3 linked regions of the Metabacillus sp. B2-18 genome follow. The protein of the gene in region 3 interacts with the protein of the main gene of each other region in a pairwise test. Links are inferred from orthologs where the notes say so. Each region holds a gene or a part of one and is shown on either strand. Other genes may lie near its edges.

What was found.
Region 1: the proteins of rplL (region 3) and trhO interact in binary tests that used the Escherichia coli proteins (3 or more experiments, as listed by UniProt). The link is inferred for Metabacillus sp. B2-18 from one-to-one orthologs.
Region 2: the proteins of rplL (region 3) and dnaE interact in binary tests that used the Escherichia coli proteins (3 or more experiments, as listed by UniProt). The link is inferred for Metabacillus sp. B2-18 from one-to-one orthologs.

What each region holds. Positions count from the first base shown.
Region 1 is NZ_CP088245.1:3,949,046-3,952,045, reverse strand. What follows is about bases 107-2,947. They hold trhO (oxygen-dependent tRNA uridine(34) hydroxylase TrhO), read left to right. Parts: upstream 107-975; coding sequence 976-1,920; downstream 1,921-2,947. Other genes in these bases: htpG (molecular chaperone HtpG), read left to right, coding at 2,141-2,947; LPC09_RS20070 (nitroreductase family protein), read left to right, coding at 107-602. Outside these bases: more of LPC09_RS20070, read left to right, coding at 12-106; more of htpG, read left to right, coding at 2,948-3,000. UniProt on the Escherichia coli protein: Catalyzes oxygen-dependent 5-hydroxyuridine (ho5U) modification at position 34 in tRNAs, the first step in 5-carboxymethoxyuridine (cmo5U) biosynthesis.
Region 2 is NZ_CP088245.1:3,715,255-3,719,289, reverse strand. The notes cover bases 146-4,021. They hold dnaE (DNA polymerase III subunit alpha), read left to right. Parts: upstream 146-467; coding sequence 468-3,821; downstream 3,822-4,021. Other genes in these bases: LPC09_RS18870 (sporulation membrane protein YtrH), read right to left, coding at 146-278. In the rest of the region: more of LPC09_RS18870, read right to left, coding at 1-145. UniProt on the Escherichia coli protein: DNA polymerase III is a complex, multichain enzyme responsible for most of the replicative synthesis in bacteria. This DNA polymerase also exhibits 3' to 5' exonuclease activity. The alpha chain is the DNA polymerase catalytic subunit.
Region 3 is NZ_CP088245.1:125,077-128,174, forward strand. The notes cover bases 160-3,098. They hold rplL (50S ribosomal protein L7/L12), read left to right. Parts: upstream 160-1,418; coding sequence 1,419-1,778; downstream 1,779-3,098. Other genes in these bases: rplA (50S ribosomal protein L1), read left to right, coding at 160-613; rplJ (50S ribosomal protein L10), read left to right, coding at 851-1,351; LPC09_RS00675 (class I SAM-dependent methyltransferase), read left to right, coding at 1,965-2,567; rpoB (DNA-directed RNA polymerase subunit beta), read left to right, coding at 2,924-3,098. In the rest of the region: more of rplA, read left to right, coding at 1-159. UniProt on the Escherichia coli protein: The binding site for several of the GTPase factors involved in protein synthesis (IF-2, EF-Tu, EF-G and RF3). Is thus essential for accurate translation.

The sequences.
Region 1 (3,000 bases), 3.8 Mb from region 3 along the record:
GAGTGAATATAATGGACGTCCTTTCAGCTATTGCAACTAGAAGGAGTATTGGAAAAGTAAAGGAAGATCCTGTCCCGAGTGAGTTGATTCATCAAATTCTTGAAGCAGGAACATGGGCTCCTTCACATTTCCGAACAGAGCCATGGAGATTTTTTGTATTAACTGGTGATGCCAGAAAAGCACTCGGTAAAACACTCGCATCTCTCGTAGAAAAAACACTAGAAGATCCAAATAGTGAAGAAAGTCAAAAGCGACTAGAAAGAGAAGAAAATAAACCCTTGCGAGCACCGGTTATAATCGCTGTTGCAGTAGAACCAACAACAGCAAACAAACGTGTCATGATGAAGGAGGAAGTTGCAGCTGTCTGTGCAGCTGTTCAAAATATGCTGCTCACAGCCCATGCCCTTGGATTGGGTGCTATTTGGAGAACAGGTGAAAGCTGTTATTCGAATGAAGTAAAGGAACTGTTTACATTATCTTCCGAATCGGAGATGGTTGGATTATTATACATTGGCTACCCTGATATGAAAGAAATGACGGGAAAAAGACAGGCAGTCTCAGCGGTAACAACTTGGCTTGAAAATGAAGAGGATTTTGCTTGATTTTTGTCATTGCTTAAAGTGACAGCCCAATTAATTGAAATTGGGCTGTTTTTGAATGGAGTTCTAATTGAGTTAGTAATGAATGTGACGGTGGGTAATGTGTGTAATGTTGGGAAATGACAATCATCGCGGATATGAACGACAAAACGATTGGAAAAATCAAGGGAAGTGTCGTTCATCGCGGGTATGAACAAAAAATCGAAAAGAACATAAACAAAATTGGTACATCTCACCTTTACAAACTATCAATTTGCATTTTCGTAGAAAATTTGTTTTAATAAGATGTTACATTTTATAAACAAGTAAAATGTAAAAGCAAGTAACCATCTCTGTATGTATATCTTGCAAATATAATATAGAAGGTGAAAAATATATGTCAAAAGAATATCGCGTTTTACTATACTATCACTATGTTCAAATTGATAACCCTGAGGAGTATGCTCAAGAGCATCTAGAGTTTTGTAAAAACCTTGGGCTAAAAGGCAGAATTTTAATTGCTACAGAAGGAATTAATGGAACAGTTTCAGGGACTGTTGAGCAAACGGATCAATACATGGCTCACATGAAAGAAGATCCTCGCTTTGCTGAAATGGTTTATAAGATAGATGAAGAAGATGAGCATGCCTTCAAAAAAATGAAGGTTCGTCATCGCCCAGAGCTTGTGACGCTTCGTTTAGAAGATGATGTTAATCCTTTAGAGCTAACAGGTAAATATTACAGCCCTAAAGAATTTATGGAAGCTATGAAACAAGAAGATACTGTCATTATTGATGCTAGAAATGACTATGAGTATGCTGTTGGTCATTTCAAAAATGCGATTTTACCTGACATTAATACGTTTAAAGAGTTACCAGATTGGATTCGTGAAAATAAAGACCAGTTTGAAGGCAAAAAGATCTTAACGTATTGCACAGGTGGTATTCGTTGTGAAAAATTCTCAGGGTGGCTTCGTCAAGAGGGATTTGAGGATGTGGCACAGCTTCACGGTGGGATTGTTACTTATGGTAAAGATCCTGAAGTACAAGGGAAGAATTGGGACGGTCAGTGTTATGTATTTGATGAGCGTCTAATTGTACCTGTTAACCGAGTAGAACCAACTGTAGTTGGAAGAGATCATTTTACTGGTGAACCTTGTGAACGCTTTGTTAACTGTGGGAATCCTGAATGTAATAAAAAAATTCTTTGCTCTGAAGAAAATGAGCATAAATACTTGCGCGCATGTAGTCATGAGTGTCGTGTACATGAACGTAATCGATATGTTTCAGAAAATGGATTAACAGAAGAGCAGGTAACAGAAAGATTAGCTGCTTTAGTATAAAGATGAAGTGCAATGACTAGCTATTTACTAGCTTTCATTGCACTTTTTTATTTGCCACTAGTTGACATAGATAAGAAAAATATGATATTTAAATAATAGTTTAGCACTCTAGAGCTTAGAGTGCTAAACTAGAAGAAGGAGTGTCCATAGAACACCTAATCATTTTCTATTTTACTACATAATAAAGTAGGCTAAATTTTCGAAGAGGAGAGGTTGTAAATTGGAAAAAAAGCAATTTAAAGCAGAATCCAAAAGATTGTTGGAAATGATGATTAACTCTATTTACTCACAACGAGAGGTGTTTTTAAGAGAGTTAATTTCAAATGCTAGTGATGCAATTGATAAAATCTACTACAGAGCATTAACAGATGATTCTTTAAGCTTTGAAAAGGATAGTTACTTTATCAAAATTACACCAAATAAAGAAAATAGAACACTTACTATTTTAGATACAGGTATTGGCATGACAAAGGAAGACCTTGAAAACAACCTGGGTATTATCGCGAAAAGCGGTTCCTTAGCGTTTAAAAAGGAAAATGAATCAAAAGACGGCCATGATATAATTGGTCAATTTGGAGTTGGATTTTACGCTGCATTTATGGTGGCTGATGTTGTTACTGTTATCAGTAAAGCGCTTGGAAGTGATGAAGCTTACAAATGGGAATCAGAGGGTGCTGAAGGCTACACAATTGAACCGCATGAAAAAGATACAGTTGGTACAGAAATTATTTTGAAGATAAAAGAAAATGAAGAAGAAGATAACTATGATGAGTTTTTAGAGGAATATAACCTAAAATCAATCATTAAAAAATACTCTGATTTTATCCGCTATCCGATCAAAATGGATGTTAAAGGCCAACGAGCTAAAGAAGGCAGCGATAATGAGTTAGAAGAATACGAAGAAGAACAAATCATCAACAGCATGGTGCCAATCTGGAGAAAAAATAAAAATGAATTAACAGATGAAGACTATGTGGCATTTTACAATGAAAAGCATTACGGATTTGATAAGCCGATTAAGCACATTCATATTAATGTTGACGGTACAGTAAGATACAATGCAATTCTTTATATCCCTGA
Region 2 (4,035 bases), 3.6 Mb from region 3 along the record:
CCCATAGCTGATACAATTAACAATACTTGTTTAACAATATCTCGTGTTTCACCTTGAAAAATTCCTCGCTCAAAGCTGTAAAAAGCATCAAACGTACCACCTATCGCTGCAACAAGAGCCCAAATTTTTAGCCTATTAGAAAATTCAAACATTTTGGTTAATGGTGGTTCTCCTGCTAAAAATGCACCAATGGCACCGATTAGCGTGCCACCTAAAAGTACTCCTAGTGCTATAAAGTAACTATGAATAAAAGCCGGCATAAAGGCTTCTTTGTCCATGACTATCAACCCCCTACTCTATATATATGGACGACCTATTTTAAGTATGAAAGAAAATATTTTTGTAGAAATGGTCTTATAACACGGAACGCTCTTATTTGTAACTATATAACCTCGGGAATATAATGAAGGATATATAAATGATCCTTGAATAAAAATCTAAAACGAATGTAGAAAGGAGGGGAATATATGCCGTTTGTTCACCTTCAAGTGAAAAGTGCATACAGCTTGCTCTCAAGTGCAGCAAGATTAGATAAATTAGTTAATAAGGCGAAAGAATGTAAATTTAATGCAATAGCGTTGACTGATTTTCATGTGATGTATGGGGCTGTAGCTTTTTATAAGCTATGTCAGGAAAATGGAATAAAGCCTATTTTAGGTATGACAGTTACAATCATAGATGAACAACATGAGACCGACATGACAGCTGTACTACTAGCTGAAAATAACGAGGGGTATCAGAATTTATTAAAGATAAGCAGTGCTCTTCAAACAAAATCACCTGAAGGGCTTCCAGATCGATGGTTAAAAAGCTATCATTCTGGATTAATAGCCATTATCCCAGGACAAATGTTCATGGAAAGCTTTGAAAAAGAACAGTTTGATCAAGCAATTGTTTTATTAAAAAAATATCAAACTTTATTTGGTGAAAACTCAATATACTTAGGAACTCAGAGAGTATCCTTAGAAGATGAGTCCCTACATAAATATTTACTGAATATTAGTAGTGAAGTGAATATTCCTATGGTGGCAACGAATAATGTTAGCTATATCGAAAAGGAAGATTACCTTGCTCAGCAATGCCTAATTGCATTAAAACGTGGTGAAAAGCTTTCTGATTTTCATGTTGACCAAAAAGGAACACATGAAAATTACTTAAAGCCTGCAGCTGAAATGGTATCTTTATTCGAGGAGTTCCCTGATGCATTAGAAAATACATTAAAGATAGCTGCTCGTTGTAAAGTGAATCTTAATCTGGGTGTTACTCATCTACCAAAATACCCTGCTCCCAAAAACCAAAATGCTGATGAATATCTTGAGGAGCTTTGTTTCAAAGGATTAAATACAAGATTTGAAAACCCTGACTCTATCTATTTACAAAGACTAAGCTATGAGTTAGATGTAATAAAAAGAATGAATTTTAGTGATTATTTTTTAATTGTATGGGACTTTATGAAATACGCTCATGAGCATGGCATATTAACAGGTCCAGGGCGAGGTTCTGCTGCTGGCTCTCTTGTTTCATATGTGCTGCGAATTACGGATGTAGATCCAATTAAACATAGATTACTTTTTGAAAGGTTTTTAAATCCAGAGCGTATTACGATGCCTGATATTGATATTGACTTTCCAGATACAAGACGTGATGAAGTAATAGCTTATGTAGCAAACAAATATGGCAAATTACATGTTGCTCAAATTATTACCTTTGGAACGTTAGCAGCCAAAGCAGCTATTCGTGATGTGGGGAGAGTAATGGGAGCTTCACCTAAGGAAACAGATGTCTTATCGAAGCTGATCCCATCTCGACCGGGAATCACCCTTCAAGAAGCATTTAAAGAATCTCAGGCACTACAGAAATTAATTACTGAAAATGAACGAAATAAAAAAATCTATGAAACAGCTTTAAAACTAGAAGGCCTCCCAAGGCATACTTCTACACATGCAGCAGGTGTTGTTTTAAGTGATCAACCTTTAACAAATATTGTCCCAATTCAAGAAGGGCAACAGGATGTGTACTTAACACAGTACTCTATGGATTACTTAGAAGATCTCGGGCTTTTAAAAATGGATTTTTTAGGCTTAAGAAATCTTTCTTTAATCGAGAATATTATGAAATCTATACAACGTGTTGAAGGAAAACGAGTTGATTTGACGAACATATCCTATCAAGACGAAAAAACATTTGATCTTTTATCCCAGGGAGATACAACAGGAGTTTTTCAGCTTGAATCCGAAGGGATGAGAAGTGTTTTAAAACGTCTTAAACCTAGCAGTCTTGAGGATATTGTTGCTGTAAATGCATTATACAGACCTGGTCCGATGGAAAATATTCCACTCTTTATTGACAGAAAACATAAAAGAAAAAGCACAACATATTTACACCCCTCACTGGAACCGATTTTGCAGAATACCTATGGTGTTATAGTTTATCAGGAGCAAATAATGGAATTGGCTTCTACTATTGCAGGATTTACTCTAGGGGAAGCAGACTTATTAAGAAGAGCCGTTGGGAAGAAAAAGAAAGATATACTAGATCAAGAGAGGGAACATTTTGTCTCGGGCTGTACTAGAAACGGTTATAGTCAACAAGTGGCAAACTCAATTTATGATTTAATTGTTAAGTTTGCCAACTATGGATTTAACCGAAGTCATGCAGTTGCATATAGTATGATTGCTTACCAATTAGCCTTTTTAAAAGCAAATTACCCTCTCCATTTTTTAACAGCTTTATTAACAAGTGTAAGTGGAAATGAAGATAAAGTTGCTCAATATGTTCGAGAGGCGAAGCGTAAAGGTTTCGCGGTGCTGCCACCTTCTGTAAACAAAAGTGAGTTTGCATTTTTAGTAGAAGGTGCAAGTATTCGCTATAATTTAACATCTATAAAAAATGTAGGAATAGCGGCTATTAAGGAAATCTTTCATGCAAGAAAGAAAAAACCTTTTACTGACTTATTTGATTTTTGTATAAGGGTATCAATGAAAATTGTGACTAGAAAAACAATGGAGCAACTTATTTTTGCAGGTGCAATGGATGAGTTTACTATTGATCGTGCAACTTTGCTTGCAAGCCTTGATGTTGCCATTGAGCATGCGGAGCTAATGACTCCATCAGATGAAAGTCAATTTGATCTCTTTTTGGAAGAAGAATTTAATCTAAAGCCAAAGTATATTGAAGTAGAGCCATTTAAAATTGAAGAAAAACTTAGATTTGAAAAAGAATCTCTAGGTTTATACTTTTCCATTCATCCTGTTGAAATGTATCGTTCAAACCTTCAAGGGGTCCGTGCTGTTACTATTGATGATTTATCTTCAAATGTAGATCGAAAGGTTTCAATTGGGGCTTTAGTAGCAAATGTACGAACAATACGTACCAAAAAAGGTGAGGTTATGGCTTTTTTACTACTTGGAGATGAAACAGGAGATATTGACGCTGTTCTTTTCCCTCAAACTTATTCAAAGTTTGGTGAAAAGGTGAGGGACGGGATGATTTTCTATCTAGAGGGAAAAGTTGAAAGAAGACAGGATAAACTTCAGTTTATTGTTCAGCAAATAAAAGAACTAGAACACTTACCAGCCGTTTCTAAACATGCAAAGCTCTTTGTGAAAATTGAGAAGCAGTTCTCAGATCAACAAAAGTTGCTAGATGTAAAGAAGATACTAAGTCGTTTTAACGGGAGTATCCCTGTCTACCTGTATTATGAGCATGATAAGAGGACTATTCAATTACCTGAAGAGTTCTCAGTTTCAGCTACAGAAGAGTGTTTAACAGATTTAATGAATTTACTTGGGCAAAATAATGTTGTACTAAAACAGGAGTAGCCTTTCATTGTAAGGCTATTTTCGTAAATGAGGATGTTTATGCTAAACGATGCTTTACAATCAAATGAATTATGTTATCATTTAATAATGATTTAAAGTGGTCTGACCACTTTTTGAAGAATGATAGGCAGTGTAAAAATAGATACAGCTGAACTGGTAACCAAACAATTAGATTCTTACAATAGGGTACTTGTTCTAGTACTTTACATGGGGA
Region 3 (3,098 bases):
AGTTAAAAAGACTAGCATCGCAAAATTTGATGCAACTGTAGAAGTTGCTTTCCGTTTAGGCGTAGACCCTAAGAAAGCTGACCAACAAATCCGTGGAGCAGTAGTACTTCCAAATGGTACTGGTAAAACTCAACGTGTATTAGTATTTGCTAAAGGTGAAAAAGCGAAAGAAGCTGAAGCAGCAGGTGCTGATTATGTTGGTGATGCAGACTACATCAACAAAATCCAACAAGGTTGGTTTGAGTTTGACGTAATCGTTGCAACTCCAGACATGATGGGTGAAGTTGGTAAATTAGGACGTGTATTAGGACCAAAAGGTTTAATGCCAAACCCTAAAACTGGAACAGTTACATTTGATGTAACAAAAGCTGTTAATGAAATCAAAGCTGGTAAAGTTGAATACCGTCTTGATAAAGCTGGTATTATCCATGTTCCTATCGGAAAAGTATCATTTGAAGATAGCAAACTTGTAGAGAACTTTACAACAGTTTATGAAACATTATTAAAAGCTAAGCCTTCTGCAGCAAAAGGTACTTATATGAAGAGCGTAAATGCTACTTCTACTATGGGACCTGGTGTGAAGGTAGATTCTTCAAGTTTCGCTGTAAAATAATAGCTATTGACTTCGTATAGAAGTTTATATATAATTATCAATGTTGTTTAAAACAAATATCGCTATACCGTAGACAGTAGGTGCTTTTATAAGCTTAAATATCCTGCCGAGGTGTATTTACGAATAAAGCATGATTTTGCTTATTGTATGTACAAAACCTCCATGTCTTGTGGAGGTTTTTTAATGACCATCACCGAACGGTACTAGTGTTACATGAATCTAACAGGAGGTGTAACAATGAGCGCAATTATCGAACAAAAGAAACAGATCGTAGATGAAATTTCTACTAAGTTCCGTGAAAGTAAATCTACTATCGTTGTTGATTACCGCGGATTAACTGTAAGTGAAGTTACTGAATTACGTAAGCAATTACGTGAAGCAGGAATCGACTTCAAAGTTTACAAAAACACAATGACTCGTCGTGCTGTTGAGCAAGCTGAGCTTACTGGTCTTAATGATGTATTAACAGGACCTAACGCAATTGCATTCAGTAATGATGATGTTGTAGCTCCGGCTAAAATTTTAAATGACTTCGCTAAAAAACACGAAGCTCTTGAAATCAAAGCTGGTGTAATCGAAGGTAATGTTGCTAGTGTTGAAGAAGTTAAAGCTCTTGCTGAACTTCCATCACGCGAAGGTTTACTTTCTATGTTGCTTAGCGTACTTCAAGCTCCTATCCGTAACTTTGCTCTTGCTACTAAAGCAGTTGCAGAACAAAAAGAAGAACAAGGTGCTTAATCGGTACAACAATCTAGTATGTCTTTACTAATAAAATATTAACAGGAAAAACAAGGAGGAAATTATAATGACTCAAGAACAAATCATTGAAGCAGTTAAAAATATGACTGTTTTAGAATTAAACGACTTAGTTAAAGCAATCGAAGAAGAGTTTGGTGTAACTGCTGCGGCTCCTGTAGCTGTTGCTGCTGCTGGTGGCGAAGCTGCTGCTGAGCAAACTGAATTTGACGTAGTACTTGCAAGTGCTGGCGGACAAAAAATCAAGGTTATCAAAGTTGTACGTGAAGCTACTGGCTTAGGCTTAAAAGAAGCTAAAGAATTAGTAGATAACGCTCCAAAACCACTTAAAGAAGGCGTTTCTAAAGAAGAAGCTGAAGAATTAAAAGCTAAACTTGAAGAAGTTGGAGCTTCTGTAGAAGTTAAGTAATAAATGTACTATATAAAAAAGCTCGCCGGTTAAAGGCGGGCTTTTTTGTACTTAAGAATAATTGAAGTAACTAATGCATCTATTCGCATTTTGCAGTAGATGATTTTTTATCATTAAATTTGATTTAATACGTATAAAATGCAAGGTTGATGTAAAACCTATTCTTCTGTAAGAGGAGGAACTTTTATGAGTAATCATTATTATTCTGAGAAGCCAACTGTTGAAAGTGAGCGTAAAACATGGACATTTCAATTAAAGGATTTTCTTTTTACATTTCAAAGTGACCGTGGAGTGTTTTCAAAAAATGAAGTAGATTTTGGTTCCCGCCTTTTAATAGAAACGTTTTTACCACCGGATGTAAGTGGTGATTATCTAGATGTTGGTTGTGGGTATGGGCCTATTGGGTTGTCTCTTGCAAAGAGTTTTAACAAAAAAGTAGACATGATCGATATTAATGAACGGGCAATAGAGTTAGCAAAGGATAATGCTGCTCTTAACAAAGTGGAGAATGTAAATATATTTCAAAGTAATCAATTTGAAAACATTAGTGAAGATCGGAAATATGCCGCTGTTTTAACAAATCCACCAATTCGAGCAGGGAAGCAAGTTGTTCACTCTATTTTTGAAAAAAGCTTCGAACATCTTGAGCATGAGGGTGAGTTGTGGATTGTTATACAAAAAAAACAGGGAGCACCGTCAGCGATGGATAAACTAAATGAAATGTTTAATGAAGTGGAAGTTGTGGAAAAGAAAAAAGGCTATTATATCATAAAAGCAAAAAAGAGTTGACTCCATTTTTTTGTTGTGTTAGTATTATAAAATGCCAATATATAATTTCCATAACTATCTAATTTTTAAGGTAAAAGATGTATAGAAATTAGTTTTATGGGAATACTATTAAAATCAAAAGTACGTTTTAAAAATGTGGTTTTCTTACTAGAAACCCTTTTTATTTTTTGTTTTTTCCTTGCGTCAGTACTTGCATTTTCCTATGTTTTATTGCAGATTTTTTATTGGTAGTATGTAAAGATATTGTTTTTAAAGAGAATGATCATATGTGAGTTCTCTTATTCGTCTGTCTAAAAAAGGTATACATAATAGTACGACGCAAGATCCTATTACGCTTGATTTGAGGGGTGAATGAGTTGACAGGTCAACTAGTTCAGTATGGACGACACCGCCAACGTAGAAGTTATGCACGCATTAGTGAAGTGTTAGAATTACCAAATCTTATTGAGATTCAAACCTCTTCCTATCAGTGGTTTCTTGATGAGGGCTTAAGAGAAATGTTTCAAGATATTTCTCCAATTGAGGATTTCA